2 regions of the Pseudonocardia xinjiangensis genome follow, and region 2 is predicted to be linked to the other one. Evidence: riboswitches for the same ligand, from Rfam matches in the RefSeq annotation. Region 2 holds a riboswitch; the other holds the start of a gene.
The links. A riboswitch is a leader RNA that binds a small molecule or an ion and turns the genes downstream of it on or off. The one in region 2 is predicted to bind ZMP and ZTP.
Positions count from the first base shown of each region.

Region 1: linked by a shared signal. The riboswitch ahead of ACQPZA_RS12175 (phosphoribosylaminoimidazolecarboxamide formyltransferase) and the one ahead of ACQPZA_RS34130 (bifunctional 5,10-methylenetetrahydrofolate dehydrogenase/5,10-methenyltetrahydrofolate cyclohydrolase) in region 2 are both predicted to bind ZMP and ZTP.

Region 1 covers NZ_CP192009.1:2,555,689-2,564,906, reverse strand. Annotated here, with positions in the region: gene ACQPZA_RS12190 (multidrug effflux MFS transporter) at 1-1,036, opposite strand, end outside; gene ACQPZA_RS12185 (acyl-CoA dehydrogenase family protein) at 1,105-2,247, opposite strand; gene ACQPZA_RS12180 (acyl-CoA dehydrogenase family protein) at 2,240-3,421, opposite strand; gene ACQPZA_RS12175 (phosphoribosylaminoimidazolecarboxamide formyltransferase) at 3,571-4,728, opposite strand; ZMP/ZTP riboswitch at 4,763-4,847, opposite strand; gene ACQPZA_RS12170 (aminoglycoside phosphotransferase family protein) at 4,994-5,962, shown strand; gene ACQPZA_RS12165 (rhamnulokinase) at 6,123-7,574, opposite strand; gene ACQPZA_RS12160 (arabinose isomerase) at 7,568-9,022, opposite strand; gene ACQPZA_RS12155 (bifunctional aldolase/short-chain dehydrogenase) at 9,049-9,218, opposite strand, start outside.
Region 2 covers NZ_CP192009.1:7,223,683-7,232,900, forward strand. Annotated here, with positions in the region: gene ACQPZA_RS34120 (hypothetical protein) at 1-50, shown strand, start outside; gene ACQPZA_RS34125 (ATP-binding cassette domain-containing protein) at 98-2,488, shown strand; gene ACQPZA_RS34130 (bifunctional 5,10-methylenetetrahydrofolate dehydrogenase/5,10-methenyltetrahydrofolate cyclohydrolase) at 2,473-3,360, opposite strand; ZMP/ZTP riboswitch at 3,376-3,458, opposite strand; gene ACQPZA_RS34135 (dihydrofolate reductase family protein) at 3,595-4,134, shown strand; gene ACQPZA_RS34140 (4-coumarate--CoA ligase family protein) at 4,194-5,774, opposite strand; gene ACQPZA_RS34145 (DUF4349 domain-containing protein) at 6,080-7,078, opposite strand; gene ACQPZA_RS34150 (class I SAM-dependent methyltransferase) at 7,171-7,800, opposite strand; gene ACQPZA_RS34155 (NAD(P)/FAD-dependent oxidoreductase) at 7,797-8,816, opposite strand; gene ACQPZA_RS34160 (YbjN domain-containing protein) at 8,874-9,218, opposite strand, start outside.

The DNA.
Region 1 (9,218 bases), 3.2 Mb from region 2:
TGCCCGCGCGGCCCCCTTGTCCGGCCAGAGCGAGCGCGGTCGCGTTCGGCAGGAGCAGCCCGGTGCACGACACCAGCGCCAGGAGCGGCACCAGCAACGCCCACACCGACCGCGACGCGAGCGCTCCCACGAGCAGGGCGACAGCGGCGACGAGGGCGATCACCACCCCCGCGCCCACCAGCCTGCGGGGCCCGACCCGGCCGACCAGCGCGGCGCTCACCCGTCCGGCGAGCACGATCCCCAGGCCGTTCACGGCGAACACCACGGCGTAGGTCTGCGGCGACAACGCGCCGTCGAGCGCACCGGCGTCCTGCAGGACGAAGCTGCCCATCGCGATGTAGGTGAACATCGCGCACATCCCCAGCCCCAGCACGAGCGACGGGAGCAGGAACGTCCGGTCCCGGCTCACGTCGCGCAGCACCACCGCCGTGGCGCGCAGGCCACCCGCGCGCCGGTCCGCGGGCGGCAGCGTCTCGCGTTGCGTCAGGGCCGCGACGAGCAGGACCACCCCGATCAGCGCGAGAGCACCGAACACCCCGCGCCAGTCGGTGAACCGCAGCAGCTGCCCGCCCAGCACGGGACCGACGATGGGCGCGGTTCCGTTGACGAGCATGAGCAACGCGAACACCCGCGCGGCCGCGTCGCCGTCGTAGAGGTCGCGGACCATGGCCCGGGCGACCACCAGCCCGGCCCCACCCGCGAGGCCGGTGAGCAGCCTCAGTACCAGCAGTGTCTCGATCGACGGGGCGAGCGCGCACAGCCCCGTGGCCACCACGAACACAGCGACGCCCACGAGCAGCGGGCGGCGCCTGCCCACCCGGTCGGTCAGCGGCCCGACCAGCAGCTGCCCCAGAGCCAGCCCGATCATGCACAGCGACAGCGACAGCTGCGCCGAGGCGTCCGGCACGCCCAGCTCGTCCGCGAGCTGCGGCAGCGCCGGCAGGTACAGGTCGAGGGCGAGCGGGCCGAACGACGACAGGCCGCCCAGGGCGAGCACCCGTCCGATCGGTACCCGGATGCGGGGAACGGTGGTCATCAGTACTTCCTACGGCCTCGTCCCTCTCGTGGCGCCGATCGGTGGTCCGGCTCACGCCGGGTGACGCCTCAGCCGGTGGCCACGCGGACGCCTCCCGACGTGGACGCCCGGTCGAGCACCAGCTGCGCGATCCGCTCCCGGTGCTCCGCCGCGCTGCCCAGCAGGGCCGCGTCGGTGACGGCGCGCTTGAGGTACAGGTGCGCTGCGTGCTCCCACGTGAAGCCGATGCCCCCGTGCAGCTGCACGCTCTCCTGCGCCACCTGCTGGTAGGCCTGCGAGCACGTGGCCTGCGCGACGGCGACGGCGAGATCCGGGTCGTCGGTTCCGTCCTGCAGCGCCCACGCCGCGTGGTAGGCCGTTGACCTGGCGTGCTCGACGAGCACCAGCATGTCGGCGCACCGGTGCTTCACGGCCTGGAACGAGCCGATCGGGCGGCCGAACTGCAGCCGGGTGCCGGCGTAGGCGACCGTGCGGTCGAGCATCCGCTGCGCACCTCCCACCTGCTCGGCGGCCAGCAGCGCGCCTCCGACGCGGAGTGCGGCGGTGATCGCCTGCTCGGCGCCGGCTCCCACGGCGAGCGCACGGGCGGGTGTGGCCGAGAACCGCACGGTGGCCTGCCGGCGCGTCCGGTCCAGGGTGGACAGCGGGATGCGCTCGCCGCCGTCGGTGAGGAAGAGCCCGATCTCCTCGCCCGTCCGGGCCGCGACGAGCAGCACGTCGGCCGTGCCGTCGACGACGTGGCGCACCTCGCCGGTGAGCGCACCGCCGGTCTCGGTGACGGTGACCAGTGCAGGGTCGAACCGGCCGCCGCGGTCGGGCACGGCGAACGCCGCCGTCCGCGCGCCCTCGACGAGCGACGCCAGCAGGTCCTCGTCGAGCCCCGCCCCGGCCAGTGCCACGAGCGCGGGCACCGCGAGCCCGACGGTGCCGAGCACCGGGCCGGGCACGAGCGCCGCCCCGAACTCCTCGGCCACCACGGCCTGGTCCACGAGGCCACCACCCGCACCGCCCAGCTCCTCGGGCACCGCGAGCCCGAGCACCCCGAGCTCGCCGCCGAGCCGCGCCCAGAGCGCCGGGTCGTGGCCGGTGCCGGACTCCGCCAGCCGCCGCACCGTGTCCTCTCCGAGGCGCTCGGCGCAGAACCGGCGGACGGCCCGCCGGAGGTCCTGCTGCTCCGGGGTGAGGACGAACTCGGCAACCGCGTCAGCCACGCGGCACCTCCTTCCACGGCTTGCCGGCATCGGCTCGCAGGTCGCCGGGCAGGCCGAGGATCCGCTCGCCCAGGATGTTGCGCAGCACCTCGGAGGTGCCGCCTTCGATGGTGTTCGCCCGCGAGCGCAGGAAGCGCTGCTGCACCGGGCCCCGGTAGTCCTCGTTCCTCTCGGCGTCACGCTGCGTGTAGTCGCCGTACAGCGTGGCCTCCGGGCCGATCAGCTCCATGCAGAACTCGTAGACGTGCTGGTTCAGCTCGGCCGACACGAGCTTGGCGATCGAGCCCTCCGGGCCGGGCGACCCGGACGTCGCGGACCGCCGGGCGCGCTCGTCGGTGAGCCGCTGGGCCTCGGCACGGGTCCACAGCGCCGCCAGCTTGTCGCGCAGCACCGGGGTATGCCGCTGCGGGTAGCGCGCCCACAGCTCGACGGCGTCGGCGATGGCCCCGGCACCGCGGACGGAGGACGACCCGCCGATGGCCGAGCGCTCGTTCATGAGCGTGGTCATCGCGACCCGCCAGCCGTTGCCGACCGCACCGAGCCGGTGGGTGTCGGGGATGCGGGCGTCGGTCAGGTAGACCTCGTTGAACTCGGCCTGCCCGGTCATCTGCCGCAGCGGGCGCGTCTCGACACCGGGAGCGTGCATGTCGAGCACGAAGTAGGTGAGGCCCTTGTGCTTGGGCTGGTCCGGGTCGGTGCGGGCGAGCAGCAGCGCGTAGCGGGCGCGGTGGGCGAAGCTCGTCCACACCTTCTGCCCGTTGACCACCCACTCGTCGCCGTCGAGCACCGCGGAGGTGGCGAGCCCGGCCAGGTCGGAGCCCGCGCCCGGCTCGCTGAACAGCTGGCACCAGATGTGCTCGCCCGTCGCCAGCGGGGGCAGCAGCTCCTGGGCCAGCTCGCGGGACCCGTGTTCGAGCACCGTGGCCGCGGCCATGCCGTGGCCGATCGGGTTGAGGAAGAACGGGTTGGGCCCCCCGGCACCCTGCAGGATCGCGTTCGCCCGTGCCTGCAGGCCCCGCGATACGCCGAGCCCGCCCAACCCCTCGGGGAAGTGCACCCAGGTGAGCCCGGCCGCGAACCAGGTGGCGAGGAACTCCCGCGTGGGCACACTGCGCGGGTCGTGCTCCTCCACCACCTCGTGGGCGGCCTTCTCGACGCGCGCCCTGTCGTCCATGACACCTCCGTGCGGAGCAGCGAGACGGTCAACACTGACCGTAACGGATGCGGTAGCGCGGCACAGGCGCATCCCGGTGACCGCCGGGACGCTCCGCCGGGCCGCCCCAATCCCGGGCAACGTCTGGTGGGACCCTCTCCTGCGCGTCCTCAGTGATGGAAGAGCCGGAGCCCGGTGCGGACAAGGGCGATCCGGTGCGCGCGGCAGGCGTCCTCGACCTCGGTGGACCGGATCGATCCGCCTGGCTCGGCGATGTACTCGACGCCGTGCCGGTGGGCGTGGTCGACGTTGTCGCGGAACGGCAAGGCGCCGTCCGAGACGAACGCGACCTCCTTCATGCTGGTCAGCCACTGCCTTCGCTGGTCGTCCGTCAGCCTGGGTGCGGGTGCGGAGAGTGCACTCGCCAGTCGCACGCTCTCGTCCTGGGTGAGATCGCCCTCGATGAAGCGGACCTGCCAGTTGATCCGATCCTGGCGCCGGATGTCCGGCCGGAAGGTGAGAGCGCGAACCGCCGGGTGGCGTCGCAGCCACCAGGTTTCGGCCTTCGCGCCGGCCAGCCGGGTGCAGTCGACTCGCGACTGCTGACCCGCGCCGATCCCCAGTGTGGCCCCTCCGCGCAGGTAGCACACGGAGTTGGACTGGGTGTAGCGCAGGACGGCGAGGCCCAGAAGGAGATCCTGCGCTGCCGTCACAGGCAGTGCACCGCACACGATGCCGCCCAACAGCTCGGCGGACAGAGCCACCTCGTCACACTGCTGGGTCAGCCGCAGCCCGAACACCTCACGCTCCTCGTGCCGCAGAGGCACGAACGCCTCGTCTGCTTCCATGATCAGGAAGCGGCCGTTCTTCTTCTTGCTGAGCGTTGCGGTGGTGCCCGGCGCGTAGCCGGGGGCGATGACGCCGTCGCAGACCACTCTGGTCAGCAGCTCGGCGAGCTCGGCGTCGACCGGGCGGGAGACGGCGGCGAAATCACCGTATGCGGATTTCGGATCGGCATCGCGGGCTCGCAGGTAGGCGCTGGTGAGCGCACCGACGCCGGCAGGGTCGACGCCATAGAGCTCGGCCGTGACGTCATCGACGGGGCCGGCGACGGCCGCCCCGGCCGGCGATACGTGTTTGAAGGACGTCGCCGTCGGCCGGTTCAGGGCTCGATCGGCCTCCAGCACCAGTTGCCAGCTGTTCAGCGCGTCCAGCATGTTGATGTAGGACGGGCTGCCCTGCAGCACCCGGACCGGCCATCGGCCGGGACGCACCGGTGCGGCACGGGCCGCCTGCTGCTGCGGGTTGACTCCGTGACGCAGCTCCACGTCGTGACCTCCTGTGTCAGCCGACCGTCACTGACGCAGGCGCCCAGGCGGTCGACGCTCACGCGGGAGAACGGCCGCTCCCCGGTGGTTGCCCACCTTCGCCAGTCACGGCCGGGACGGATCTTATCCGCGCAGGAGTCCAGAGGGTCGCAGTGGCGCGTCATCCGGCGCGCGAACCGGGGGCGGCGGTGCCCCTCCCCGACCCGCGATCCGTCGTTACCCGGCCGTTCCTCCGACGGGCCGCCGTTGTGCGAGCATCGTGGGTATGACCGGTATGTCGGTTATCGACGAGACCGCCGTTGCCGCCCGCCGGGCGCGCGCCGTCGCAGCAGCCACCGCGGCGGGCCGCCACCTCGGCCTCCCCGTCACCGAGCCGCGCGTGCTCTACGACGTCTTCTCAGTGATCGTGCACCTCGCGCCGGCGCCCGTGGTGGTGCGCGTGCCCACGGTCCTGCCGCGCACGGTCACGGCCGACCCCGGCACGCAGGCCTGCCAGCAGCGCGCCGAGCTGGCGGTGGCCGGGTGGCTTGCCGACCAGGGCCATCCCGTGGTGGCGCCCAGCCCGCTGGTGCCGCGCGAGCCCGTCCGATGGGACGGGTACTCGATGACGTTCTGGCAGCTCGTGGACCAGGTCACGGCGCAGGCCGGAGCCGCGGAGCCCGACCCCCAGAGCCGGGCCGAGGCGGCCACGGAGCTGCACGCGGTGCTGCGCGACTATCCCGGCGAGCTGAGCTTCCTCGTGCCCCTCGACGCCTCCGTGCCGGACGGCATCGCGCAGCTGGAAGGGCGGCCCGACCTGCTCGACCCCGAGCTCGTGGGGCGCGCCCGCCACGAGTGGGCACTGCTCGAGCCGCTCGTGACCACCTCGGAGGCGTTCGCGGCCGCGTTCCCGGGGCTCGACGTGCAGCCGATCCACGGGGACGCGCCTGCCTACAACATGATCAGCACCCCGGACGGCGAGCTCTGCTCCGACTTCGAGCACACCACTCTGGGACCGGTCGAGTGGGACCTCAGCTTCACCGGCCCCGACGAGCGGGCGGCCTACGACGCCGCCGCGGAACGGCTGGGGCTGCGCCCCCTCGACGGGCGGCTGATGCGGGTGATGGAGCGCGCGCGGATGCTCCAGTTCGTGGCCTGCCTCCCCATGGCACACCAGCTCCCCGGCCTGCTCGACGGGCTGCGGTCCATGATCGAACTCTGGCGCACGACCCCGGCCCTCGCGGAGATCCTCTGACCTGTACCACCGGGTCGGGACAACGGGGCAGTCAATTCCGACCGGGCCCGTTGCGATGCTCCTCCAGCCCTGCCGCCGCCGCGTTCCACCACGCACGACCAGCCCTCGGTCCGACAGGTGAGGACGAAAGGGCCGGTCGCACGATCCGGGTTGGGGAGGGTTACCCGCTCACCCGGCGTTCGGCGGCCGCCCACGCGGCCTCATCGGCGCGGGGCTCGTAGGTCACGAGCTCCTGCGTCCGCACGAGCAGTGCGCGCAGCTGCGCGAGGCCGCCCTCCACGGCGCCGAGCGCGCGGGCCTGGACCAGCACGTTCCCCAGCGCCGTGGCCTCCACCGGCCCGGCGACGACGGGGAGACCGCACGCGTCGGCGGTGAGCCGGCAGAGCAGAGCGTTGCGCGCGCCCCCGCCCACGACGTGCACGACGTCGACCGCCCGGCCCGAGAGCTCCTGCGCGTCGCGCACCGCCCGCCGGTGCGCGAGCGCGAGGCTGTCGAGGATGCAGCGCACGGTGGCCGCCCGGCCCTGCGGTGGGGTCTCGCCACGCCGTTCGCAGGCCTCCGCGATGCGCGCCGGCATGTCCCCCGGCGGCAGGAAGGCGGGGTCGTCGGCGTCGACCAGCGCCGCGAACGGCGGGACCTGCGCCGCCTCGGCGAGCAGCGCGGCCAGGTCGGCGCCCGGCCAGGCCCGCAGGCACTCCTGCAGCAGCCACAGGCCCATGACGTTGCGCAGGTAGCGCACCGAGCCGTCGACGCCCAGCTCGTTGGAGAAGTTCGCCGCGCGCCCGGCCTCCGACAGCACCGGGGCGTCGAGCTCGACGCCGACCAGTGACCAGGTGCCGCACGAGACGTAGGCGAAGCGCTCCCCTGTGGCCGGCACCCCCACCACCGCGGACGCCGTGTCGTGCGACCCGACCGCGATCAGCGGCACCGGCCCGGCCAGCCCGGTCTCGGCGAGCACGTGCGGCGCCAGCTCCCCGACCCGCTCCCCCGGCTCGATCAGGGGTGCGAACAGCCCGGCGTCGATCCCGGTCCGGGCCATCAGGTCCGACGCCCAGGTCCGAGCCTTGACGTCGAGCAGGCCGGTGGTGGAGGCGTTGGTGAGCTCGGCGCGGCGGACCCCGGTGAGCCAGTACCCGAGCAGGTCCGGCATCAGGAGCAGGTCGCGGGCCGCCGCGAGCTGTGGTGAGCCGGCCGCCGCGACGAGCTGGTAGATCGTGGTGAACGGCAGCTCCTGCACGCCGTTGGTGGCGTACAGCTCGGCGGCGGGGACCGTGGCGTGCACCCGGCCCGCCACGCCGTCGGTGCGCGCGTCCCGGTAGTGCACCGGGTTGCCCAGCAACGAGCCGGTGGCGTCGAGCAGGCCGTAGTCGATGGCCCAGGAGTCGATGCCCACCGCGTCCAGCGGCGCCTGCGCACCGGCGGCGCGCAGGCCGTCCAGGATGCCCCGGTAGAGCGCCAGCACGTCCCAGTGCAGGGTGTCGCCGAGGCGGAGGGAGCCGTTCGGGAACCGGGCCGCCTCGGTGAGCTCGAGCCGGTCGGGACCGACCTCGGCCGCCATCACCCGGCCGCTCGACGCCCCGAGGTCGACCGCGGCCACGCGCGCGTTCACCAGAGCCGCACCTCGACGAACTCCAGGCCTACCAGGTCCGCCACGGCGGCGAGGTCGGGCACCCGGTGCCCCGTGCCGAGAGCCCAGTGGTGGTCGACGCCCGAGGCGCTCCAGACGTCGGTCCACTCTCCCGGGTCGCCCCCGAAATCGACCCGGGAGGTGGTGTTCCCGATCTGGAGCAGCGGGCCGGCCACCACCTCTCCCTCCGCTGCCACCAGTACATAGCGCCCGTCCCGGCGCTGGCCGAGCCCGCACAGGGTGACCGGCCCGTGGCGGACGTCGAACTCGACGGAGACCCCCCGCCCTCGCTTGCCGTGGTACACCCCGAGCCCACGCAGCAACGGCCGCCGCGCGCTGATCGCCAGGTGCGCCGGGCCGTCGTGGCCCATCTCCACCACACCGTCGACGAAGTCCAGCGCCTGCAGCTCGGTGAACGAGCCGCCCGCACCGAGGCGGTCCATCACGAGCATGGCGATCGAGTTGCGCAGCTCGTACTCCCCCGCCGTCGGCACGCCGCGGGCGGTGAGCAGCGAGGCACCGAGGATCAGACCGGCGCCGAGCGTCTCGTGCTGCTCCCCGTTCAGGCCCCGGTGGTAGTAGGCGAGCGAGTCGAGCGCGAAGTCCTCGACGAGCCGGTCGAGGCCGACGGAGACCCGCGCGCCCCACTCCAGGTCGGCGGCCTCGACGGAGGCGTCGACGTCGAACACCTCGCGGGCCAGCGCGACCCGGTCCTGGGCCTGCCCGTCGGTGACCTCCTCGACGCGCACCCGCAGGTCGTCGAGCTCCAGCACCTCGACGTGACCGCCGAGCTGCGCCGACACCGACGTGAGGTCCGTGGCGACGTCGAGCATGCCCGGGTAGAGGTGGCCCATGAGCCCGTGCCGCCCGTGGCGCAGCACCCCGCGCACCCCGGCCGCCGTGACCCAGCGGGCGATCCGTGCCCACGCGCGCTCGTCCTCCAGGTGGCCCGACACCGACCGGAAGTCGACGCCCGCGCGGTCGAACGCGTTGGCCATCTCCGGCAGCGGGCAGGCCCCGCAGTAGGCCAGCCAGGCTCCGGTGTCGAAGGTGGCGTGGTCCATCCGTGCCGTGGGCTGCAGGTTGATCAGCAGCACCGGCGCCCCGCTGCGCTGCGCGACCGGCACCAGCATGGAGGCCGTCATGTAGGTGGTCAGGAAGCCGACGATGAGATCGCAGCCGGCGACCCGCAGCTTCTCCGCGGCCACCGCGCCCTCCTGCGCGTCGGAGATGAAGCCGACGTCGACCACGTCCACCTCGTCGCCGAGCCCCCGCAGGCGCTCCGACACGCGCTCCGCCGACCGGCGTAGCTGCGGGAGCAGGTCGGGGAACTGCGGCCAGTACGCGCCGAGCCCGCCGGCCACGAGCCCGACGGTGGTGCGGCGCGGGGTGGTCCGCACGAGCCCGGTGGGGGTCTCGAGCACCGAGGTCATGACATCTCCTCCTGGGTCGGCCTGCGTCAGCGCAGGAAGGCCGCGGCGACGCCGGCGTCGACGGGGACGTGCAGGCCGGTGGTGTGGGAGAGGTCGCCGCCGGTGAGCACGAACACCGCGGCGGCGACGTGCTCGGGCAGCACCTCCCGCTTGAGCAGCGTGCGCTGCGCGTAGAACTCGCCGAGCTTCTCCTCCG
Region 2 (9,218 bases):
CGTACGCCGCCAGGTGGCGCAACGGGCGGCGCGCCCCTCTCGAGACATGACACCGACGGACACCGCGACCGCGCCCCGAGCGACAGATGGAGCCACGATGAGCACGGCCATGAGGACGGACCCGCTGTCTCCTGCGCTGCACGTCGCCGACAGCCACGATCTGATCCGCGTGCACGGCGCGCGCGAGAACAACCTCAAGAACGTCAGTGTGGAGCTCCCGAAGCGCCGGCTGACGGTGTTCACCGGCGTGTCCGGCTCCGGGAAGAGCTCTCTGGTGTTCGCCACGATCGCCGCGGAGTCGCAGCGGATGATCAACGAGACCTACAGCGCGTTCGTGCAGGGCTTCATGCCGACGCTGGCGCGGCCCGACGTCGACGTGCTCGACGGGCTGACCACCGCGATCATCGTCGACCAGGAGCGGATGGGGGCCAACGTCCGCTCCACGGTCGGCACCGTCACCGACGCCAACGCGATGCTGCGCATCCTGTTCAGCCGCCTCGGCCGTCCGCACATCGGTTCGCCGCAGGCGTTCTCGTTCAACGTGGCCTCGATCAGCGGGGCGGGTGCCGTCACCCTGGAGCGCGGCGGGCAGAAGGTGAAGGAGCGTCGCGAGTTCAGCATCACCGGCGGCATGTGCCCGCGCTGCGAGGGCATGGGGTCGGTGTCCGACTTCGACCTGACGGCGCTCTACGACGACACCAAGTCACTCAACGAGGGCGCGCTCACGGTCCCGGGCTACAGCATGGACGGCTGGTACGGCCGCATCTACCGCGGCTGTGGCTACTTCGACCCGGACAAGCCGATCCGGAGGTTCAGCAAGCGCGAGCTCCACGACCTGCTCCACAAGGAGCCGACCAAGATCAAGGTCGAGGGGATCAACCTGACCTATGCCGGCCTGATCCCGCAGATCCAGAAGTCGTTCCTCTCCAAGGACCGGGAGGCGATGCAGCCGCACATCCGGGCGTTCGTCGACCGCGCGGTCGTCTTCGCCACGTGTCCCGAGTGCGGCGGTACCCGGCTCAGCGAGGCGGCCCGGTCGTCGAAGATCGACGGGATCAGCATCGCCGACGCCTGCGCCATGCAGATCAGCGACCTGGCCGCGTGGGTCCGCGGGGTGGACGAGCCGTCGGCGGCGCCGCTGCTGACCACGCTGCGCCGGACCCTCGACTCGTTCGTGGAGATCGGGCTGGGCTACCTGTCCCTCGACCGGCCGTCGGGCACGCTCTCGGGCGGCGAGGCACAGCGCACCAAGATGATCCGCCATCTCGGGTCGTCGCTCACCGACGTCACCTACGTCTTCGACGAGCCCACCATCGGCTTGCACCCCCACGACATCCAGCGGATGAACAACCTCCTCCTGCAGTTGCGCGACAAGGGCAACACCGTGCTGGTCGTGGAGCACAAGCCGGAAGCGATCGCGATCGCCGACCACGTCGTCGACCTCGGTCCGCGCGCCGGAACCGCGGGCGGCGAGGTGGTGTTCGAGGGCACCGTCGAGGGGCTGCGGGCCAGCGGCACGCTCACCGGACGGCACTTCGACGACCGCGCCGCACTGAAGCCGTCGGTGCGGACGCCGTCGGGTGCGCTGGAGGTGCGCGGCGCTGAGCGCCACAACCTGCAGGGCGTCGACGTCGACATCCCGCTCGGCGTGCTGGTCGTGGTGACCGGCGTGGCCGGGTCGGGCAAGAGCTCACTGATCCACGGCTCGGTGTCCGGCAGGGACGGGGTGGTGGCGATCGACCAGGGCGCGATCCGCGGGTCGCGCCGGAGCAACCCGGCGACCTACACCGGGCTGCTCGACCCGATCCGCAAGGCGTTCGCGAAGGCCAACGGGGTGAAGCCCGCGCTGTTCAGCGCCAACTCCGAGGGCGCCTGCCCCACCTGCAACGGCGCCGGCGTCATCTACACCGACCTGGCGATGATGGCCGGAGTGGCCACCACCTGCGAGGACTGCGAGGGGAAGCGGTTCGAGGCGTCGGTGCTGACCTACCACCTCGGCGGCCGGGACATCAGCGAGGTGCTCGCGATGTCGGTGACCGAGGCCGAGGAGTTCTTCGGTGCCGGGGAGGCGCGCACCCCGGCCGCGCACGCCATCCTCGGCCGGCTCTCCGCTGTCGGGCTCGGCTACCTCACCATCGGCCAGCCGCTCACCACGCTGTCCGGCGGCGAGCGCCAGCGGCTCAAGCTGGCCACCCACATGGCCGAGAAAGGCGGCGTCTACGTCCTCGACGAGCCGACCAGCGGCCTCCACCTCGCAGACGTCGAGCACCTGCTCGGGCTGCTGGACCGGCTCGTCGACGGCGGCAAGTCGGTGATCGTCATCGAGCACCACCAGGCCGTCATGGCGCACGCCGACTGGATCATCGACCTCGGCCCGGGCGCAGGCCACGACGGCGGCCGGATCGTCTTCGAGGGCACCCCCGCCGACCTCGTCGCCGACCGCTCCACCCTCACCGGCGAGCACCTCGCGGCCTACATCGGCACCTGACGGCGGAATGCGCGCTCAGCGGCAGCGATCGCGTTCTGGAAGAGCATGGCGACGGTGGTCGGGCCGACCCCTCCCACCCTCGGTGTGATGGCTCCGGCGACCGCGGCGCAGGACTCGTCGACGTCGGGCAGCAGCCGACGGCCTGCGTAGCGGACGCCGCCACCGATGACGGTGGCACCAGGCCGGACGTGCTCGGGCTGAACGATCCCCGGCACTCCGGCTGCGGCGATCAGAACGTCGGCGCGGCGGGTGTAGCGGGCCCAGTCCTCGACCCCGGTGTGCACGACGGTGACTGCGGCATCGGCCGTGGGGCGCTTCTGGGCCAGCAGCATGGCCAACGGACGGCCGAGCGTCGCACCGCGGCCGAGGATCACGACCTCCCTGCCTCGGATGGGGATCTCGTAGTGGGCCAGGAGGGCCTCGATCCCGGCCGGCGTGCACGGCGTCGGGCCGGCGATGCCCGCTGCGAGCCTGCCGAGGTTGGTCGGATGCATCCCGTCGACGTCCTTGTCGGGCGCGACGGCCATGAGAGCTGCCGCGTAGTCCAGGTGATCCGGAACCGGGTACTGGATCAGCAGGGCATGCACTGCCGGGTCGTCGTTGAGGTCGGCGATCGCGTGGTGCAGCACGTCCTCCGTGGTGTCGGCGGGCAGGTGGACGTGGGGCGAGGAGAAGCCCAGATCCGCGGCCTGCCGTTGCTTGATGCGGATGTAGCCGGCGCTGGCGGCGTCGTCCCCGACCAGGATGGTGGCCAGCGACGGGACCGTCCCGGACTCACGGAGAGCGCGCGACCGCTCTGCGACGTCGTCGAGCAGCCGTCGCGCAACGGGTGCGCCCGGCAGCATGCGTGCGGTGCTGGTGGTGGAAGCCATGGCACGTGACCTCGGCACGGGGACCCAGGCGGTCGACCCCCGGCGATGAAGCTCCCCGATGGTTGCCCATCCCCGAGCCGCCAGTCACGTCACGAGCCAGCATGCCCCAACCTCCGAGCCGAACGGAAGCCGGAGCCGGTGTACGGCCTGCGCTGGGAGCGGACGATCGGAGCGGTCCGCAGATCTTTCCGCCGACGCCGATGAGTTCGTGGCTTGCGCCGGATCATCACCGGCATGAGCGATATGGATGCCGGGCTGGGCAAGGTCGTCGTGAACAGGGCGATGTCGCTGGACGGCTTCATCGCGGGCCCCGACAACGCGATGGACTGGGTCTTCGACTACCTGAAAGAGGACTTGTTCCCCGAGGTCATGGCGGCCACCGGCGCCATGCTCATCGGCCGGGGCACCCACGAGGCCGCCAAGCGGATGTCCCCCGAGAACACCGGCTACGACGGGGGGCCGGTGTTCGTCCTGACGCACCGGCCGCCGGACGAGCCGGAAGGGGTCACATTTCTCACCTGCGACCTCGCGGAGGCCGTCGCCACGGCGCGCGACGCCGCGGGCGGGAAGAACCTGGAGATCCTCGGCGCCGCCATGGCCAGTCAGTGCCTGCAGCGCGGGCTCGTCGACGAGGTCCTGGTGTATGTCCTGCCGGTCCTGCTCGGCGACGGCGTGCGCTTCTCGACCTCCGGCCTTGGCAGGATCGACCTGGAACCGTTCAGCAACACGCAGTCAGGTCCCGTGACGATGCTCCGCTTCCGCGTGCGGAAGTAGACGACGAGTGCCCCGGCGGCCCGGGGGTGCCGGGGCACTCGCGCTTCCGTACCGACGGCTCAGCTCGTCGCCGCCTCCCGCGCACGGAGGTCCTTGCGCAGGATCTTGCCCGACGCCGACTTCGGGATCTCGTCGATGAACTCCACCACCCGCACCTTCTTGTGCGGCGCGATCCGCTCCGCGACGAAGGTCATGACGTCCTCGGCGGTGAGGTCCGCGCCCGAGGCCTGTCGGACCACGAAAGCCTTCGGCACCTCCTCACCCTCGGCGTCCTTCACCCCGATGACCGCGGCGTCGGCGATCTTGTCGTGGGTGAGGAGCAGCGCCTCCAGCTCGGCGGGCGGCACCTGGTAGCCCTTGTACTTGATCAGCTCCTTGACGCGGTCGACGATCGAGAACACGCCGTCCTCGGTCACGGTGGCGACGTCGCCGGTGTGCAGGTAGCCCTCGTCGTCCAGGGTGATCGCGGTGGCCTCCGGGTTGTTGAGGTAGCCGCTCATCACGTTGGGTCCCCTGACCCACAGCTCGCCGCGCTCGCCTGCGCCGACCTCCTGGCCGGTCTCCGGGTCGACGAGCTTGCTCTCGATGTTCGGGAGGGCGAACCCGGAGCTGTTGAGGTCGAGGTCGGGACGGTCGTCCGGCATGGCGTGGCTCACCGGGGACAGCTCGGTCATCCCGTAGCCCTGCAAAACGGTGCAGCCCAGGCGCGCGGCGACGGCGCGGCCGAGCTCGGCGTCGAGCGGGGCCGCTCCGGAGAAGATCACGTCGATGCAGGACAGATCGTACTGGTCGACGATCGGGTGCTTGGCGAGCGCGACAGCCACCGGCGGCGCGATGTAGATGCGGTTGATCCGGTACTCCGAGATGACCCGAAGGAATTCCTGCAGATCGAATTTGGGCATTGTGATCACCGTGCACTGCCGGTGCAGACCCTGGTTCATCATCACGGTCATCCCGTAGATGTGGAAGAACGGGAGCACTGCAAGGATCGTGGTGTCCGGGGTGACGTTCGACGGCTTCGCGATCTGCAGGAGGTTCGCCACCAGGTTGCGATGGGTCAGGATCACACCCTTGGCGCGGCCGGTGGTGCCCGAGGAGTACGGCAGAACCGCGGTGTCCCCTGCACCCACCGTCTGCGCGGGGGGCTCGGCCTCGGTGCCCAGCAGGTCGCGCAGCGAGGAATGGCCCGTCTCCGGGGCGGCGTCCAGCAGGATGATCGACTCCGGCGGCAGGCCGGCCTGGGCGGCGGCCGCGGTGGCGCGGTCGAGGAACGCCGAGACCGTGAACAGCAGCTTGGCGCCCGAGTCGGTGAGCTGGTGGGCCAGTTCACCCGGCGTGTAGAGCGAGTTCGCACTGGTGACGATCGCGTTGGCCCGCAGGACACCGTGGAACACCACCGGGTAGTACGGCGAGTTCGGGGCGAAGAGCCCGACCACGTCACCCGCTCCGACGCCGCGTTCCGAGAGCGCCGCGGCGAGTCCGAGCACCATGCGCTTCAGGTCGGCGAAGGTCAGCGAGACGCCTGACCCGCCGTCCACGAACGCCCGGACGTCGGCCCTCTCGCCGAAGTCGTCGAAAAGGAAGTCGAAGAGCGACACGTCCGGGATCTCGACGTCCGGGTACGGGCTGCGAACGGGCATTCCCACGCCTCCTTGGGGCAGTTACGGCGCCTCGGGATCCACCGAACGGCGTATCGAGTGGCGGATCTCACTGTAAGTGCAGGGTGACCCCTGGTGACCAGTGACCGAAACACCCGAATGGGGTAACACGAAAGTGTTGTTCTGGTCATGATTCACTGTCATCGTGATCGGCGTCGGTCCGGCGAGCCCCACTCGCCGGCGCCGAGCCGGGCACGGCGTCCCCTCGCCGTGATCCGGAGCCCACGACCGCGCGGTGCCCCCGATCGCGTGGCCGATGTGGCGGTTCATCGCGGAGTGGCCCGAGTTCATGACTCCCCCTCAGATCCCGGGCCGCTCCGCCCGCCCGCTCCCGCCGCAGCCGGCGTCCGCCGGGCCCGCACGATGCGCCGCGCCAGCCAGGCCATCCCGCCCAGCACGGCCAACACCGGCAGGAACGGCAGCACGAACCCGACCACTGCCAGCGCAGCCGAACCGAGGGTGCGCAGCCCGGCGAGGCCCGAGGCGAGGCCGTCCCGGAAACCGGGAGGCGCCGGGTCGGCCGCGGGAGGCGTGCCCGTCGCCCGCAGATCCACCGTCAACGTCGACAACGCCACCTGCTCGCGCAGAGCCTCGAGCCTGCTCGTCAGCGAGTCGAGGTCGGCCTCGCGACGCGACAGCTCGGACTCGATGGCCACCACGTCACCGATGGAGGCGGCCTGGGCGAGGAGCCCCCGCACGCGCGCGACGCTCGCCTGCTGGCTCGTGACCCGCGCGTCGAGGTCGACGACCTCCTCGGTGGCGTCGAGCACCTGGGTCGAGCGCCCGACCACGCGCCCGACGGCCGCGATGTCATCGATGAGCCGTTCCAGCGACTCGGCGGGCACGCGCAGCACCACCCAGCTCCCGGTGTCGCTCGACTGCTCCTCCGTGACCAGCCCGTTCGCTGCGGCGGCCGCGGTCCGGACCTGCCGGGACGACGCCGCCGGGTCGGCCACCTCGACGGAGAGCTGCGCCGTGCGCACCAGCGACCGTTGCACCGTGCCCACCGGGAGGCCGGGTCCGGACGGGCGGTCGGGTGGGAGCGCAGCCACGCGGCCGCCGTCCGCGGCGAAACCGGGAGCGACGGCCCCGGCTGCCGCGTCGGTCAGGGCGCTCTTCTCCTCGCCGCCCGGCAGCACCGGCCGGGGGTGAGCGGGCGCGACGGCCGTGGAGCCGGCGGGGCCGGGCTCCGGGTAGCCGGTCAGCACGACACCCGTGCCGACCGCCAGCACCCCGAGCACCGCCACCGCCACCAGCACCGTCCTACGCCTGTGCCACCGGGTCACCGTCACCGCCTCCTCGCCCCGGTACGACCGGGTTCCGGCAGGAGGACGGTGGCCGCCTGTGCCGAGGTTGGTCCCTCGACATCACGATCACATCACGAGCGCCGCCGCGCCGCGAGTACGGCGTCGTGGATGGTGACCTCCCGGCCCTCCGGGTCGGTGGAGAGCCGCGGTCTGGCCTCGGCGACGAGCACATCCCACTGGCCGGGGTCGAGGGAGGCCGCAAGCTCCTCGGCCGTGAAGAACAGGTCGGGCTCCTGCGGCCGGGGCATGGTCGTCGCCAGGTCGGAGGGGTGGTGCGCGACGATCAGCAGGACTCCGCCCGGCGCCACCGACGCGGCGAGCCGGGCGTACACCGGCCCGCGCAGCGCGCTGGGGAAATGCACGAACTGCACGTTGACGAGGTCGTACGCCACCGGCTCGGGAGCCCACCCGGCGAGGAGATCGGCCTGCTGCCAGGTGATCCGGTCGGCGATGTCCGGGTCGGCGTGGGCGGCGGCGCGTTCCAGGGCGACGGCGGAGACGTCCACGGCGATCACCCGCCATCCCTGCCGCGCGAGCCAGTAGGCATCGCCTCCCTCTCCGCACCCGGCGTCGAGAGCGGTGCCCGGCGCGAGGCCCGCGGCCTCCGCGACGAGTTGCGGGTTCGGCTCACCGCTCCAGATGCGGGTGACCGAGCCGTAGCGCTCGTCCCAGAACGGTGCCGTGAAACGTTCGTCCGTCATCGGAGCTCCCCAGCGGTTGCAGCAAAGCCACGTTCAGGCAGTCCCGTTGCGGCAACGTGGCTTTGCTGCAACTCGCGGTGGCGCTCCACGGCGACGCGGGTGTCGTCGGCGATGAGGTCGGCGTTGATCGCCGCCCCGGCCGTGACGCCTGCCGCGGCGGCCCCGATGACCTGGGCGAGAAGGTCCGTGACGTTGCCCGCGGCCCACACCCCGGGCACGGCGGTCAGGCCCCGGTCGTCCGTCTCGATGTGCGTGCCGATGCCCATGGGGTGCTCCACGGTCGTGAGGCCGAGGCCGGTGAGCACGTCGCTCCTGGCGGTGAAGCGTGGCATGACCGTCACCGCCTTCACGGGAACGACGCGCCCCGAGACCAGCCGCACGCCGGTGAGCCGGTCGTCGGAGCTCTCCAGTGCGGCGACCTCGCCCTCGACGACGGTGATCCCGCGGGCGGCGAGCTGCTCCGACTCGTCGGGGGCCGGGGCGGGCGCGGTGTGCAGGAACAGGGTCACGTCGTCGCTCCACTGCCGGAACAGCAGCGCCTGGTGCGCGGCGAACGCCCCCGTGCCCAGCACGCCGATCGGCTGGTCGCGGACCTCCCAGCCGTGGCAGTAGGGGCAGTGCAGGACGTCGTGGCCGAAGCGTGGCGCCAGGCCCGGGAGGTCGGGCAGCTCGTCGACCAGCCCGGTGGTCACCAGAAGCCGGCGTGCGGTGACGGTCCGCCCGCTGTCGGTCCCGACCACGAAGCCGTCGCCGTCCGGGCGGGCCGACGTGACCCGGGTGTGGAGGATCGTGGCGCCGTAGCCGGCCACCTCGGCGGCGCCGAGGCCAACGAGCTCGGACGGCGCGATGCCGTCGCGGGACAGGAATCCGTGCACCCCGTCGGCGGGGGCGTTGCGGGGATGACCGTCGTCGAGCACCAGTACCGAGCGGCGCGCCCTGGCCAGCGTCAGCGCGCCGCTGAGGCCGGCGGCGCCACCGCCGATCACGATGACGTCGGAGTGCGTGTTGTCGTCCATGCGCCGACTGTCCGTCTCGCGCCGCCGGAGTGACAAGTGTTCTTGCCGAACCGGCAATCAGCCGAAGAGGTGCTCGAACGCCTTCAGGTTGGCGAGGCTCTCCCCGCGTTCCTGCCGCCAGGCGTGCTCCCGCCGGATCGAGGACGCGAAGCCGAGCTCGAGGAGGGTGTTGAAGTCGCCGTCGGCGGCCTCGAGCACCTGCCCGAGCACGCGGTCCAGCTCCGCGGTGGTGACGGCGTGCAGGCCGAGCCGGCCGATGAGGTGGATGTCGCCGATGCGGTCCAGCGCGTAGTGCACGCCGTAGAGCCGCGCGTTGCGCTGCAGCAGGAACCGGTAGACCACGTCGTGGTCCTCGTCCGGCTGCCGGCACACGAAGGCCTGCACGAACAACGCGTGTTCCCC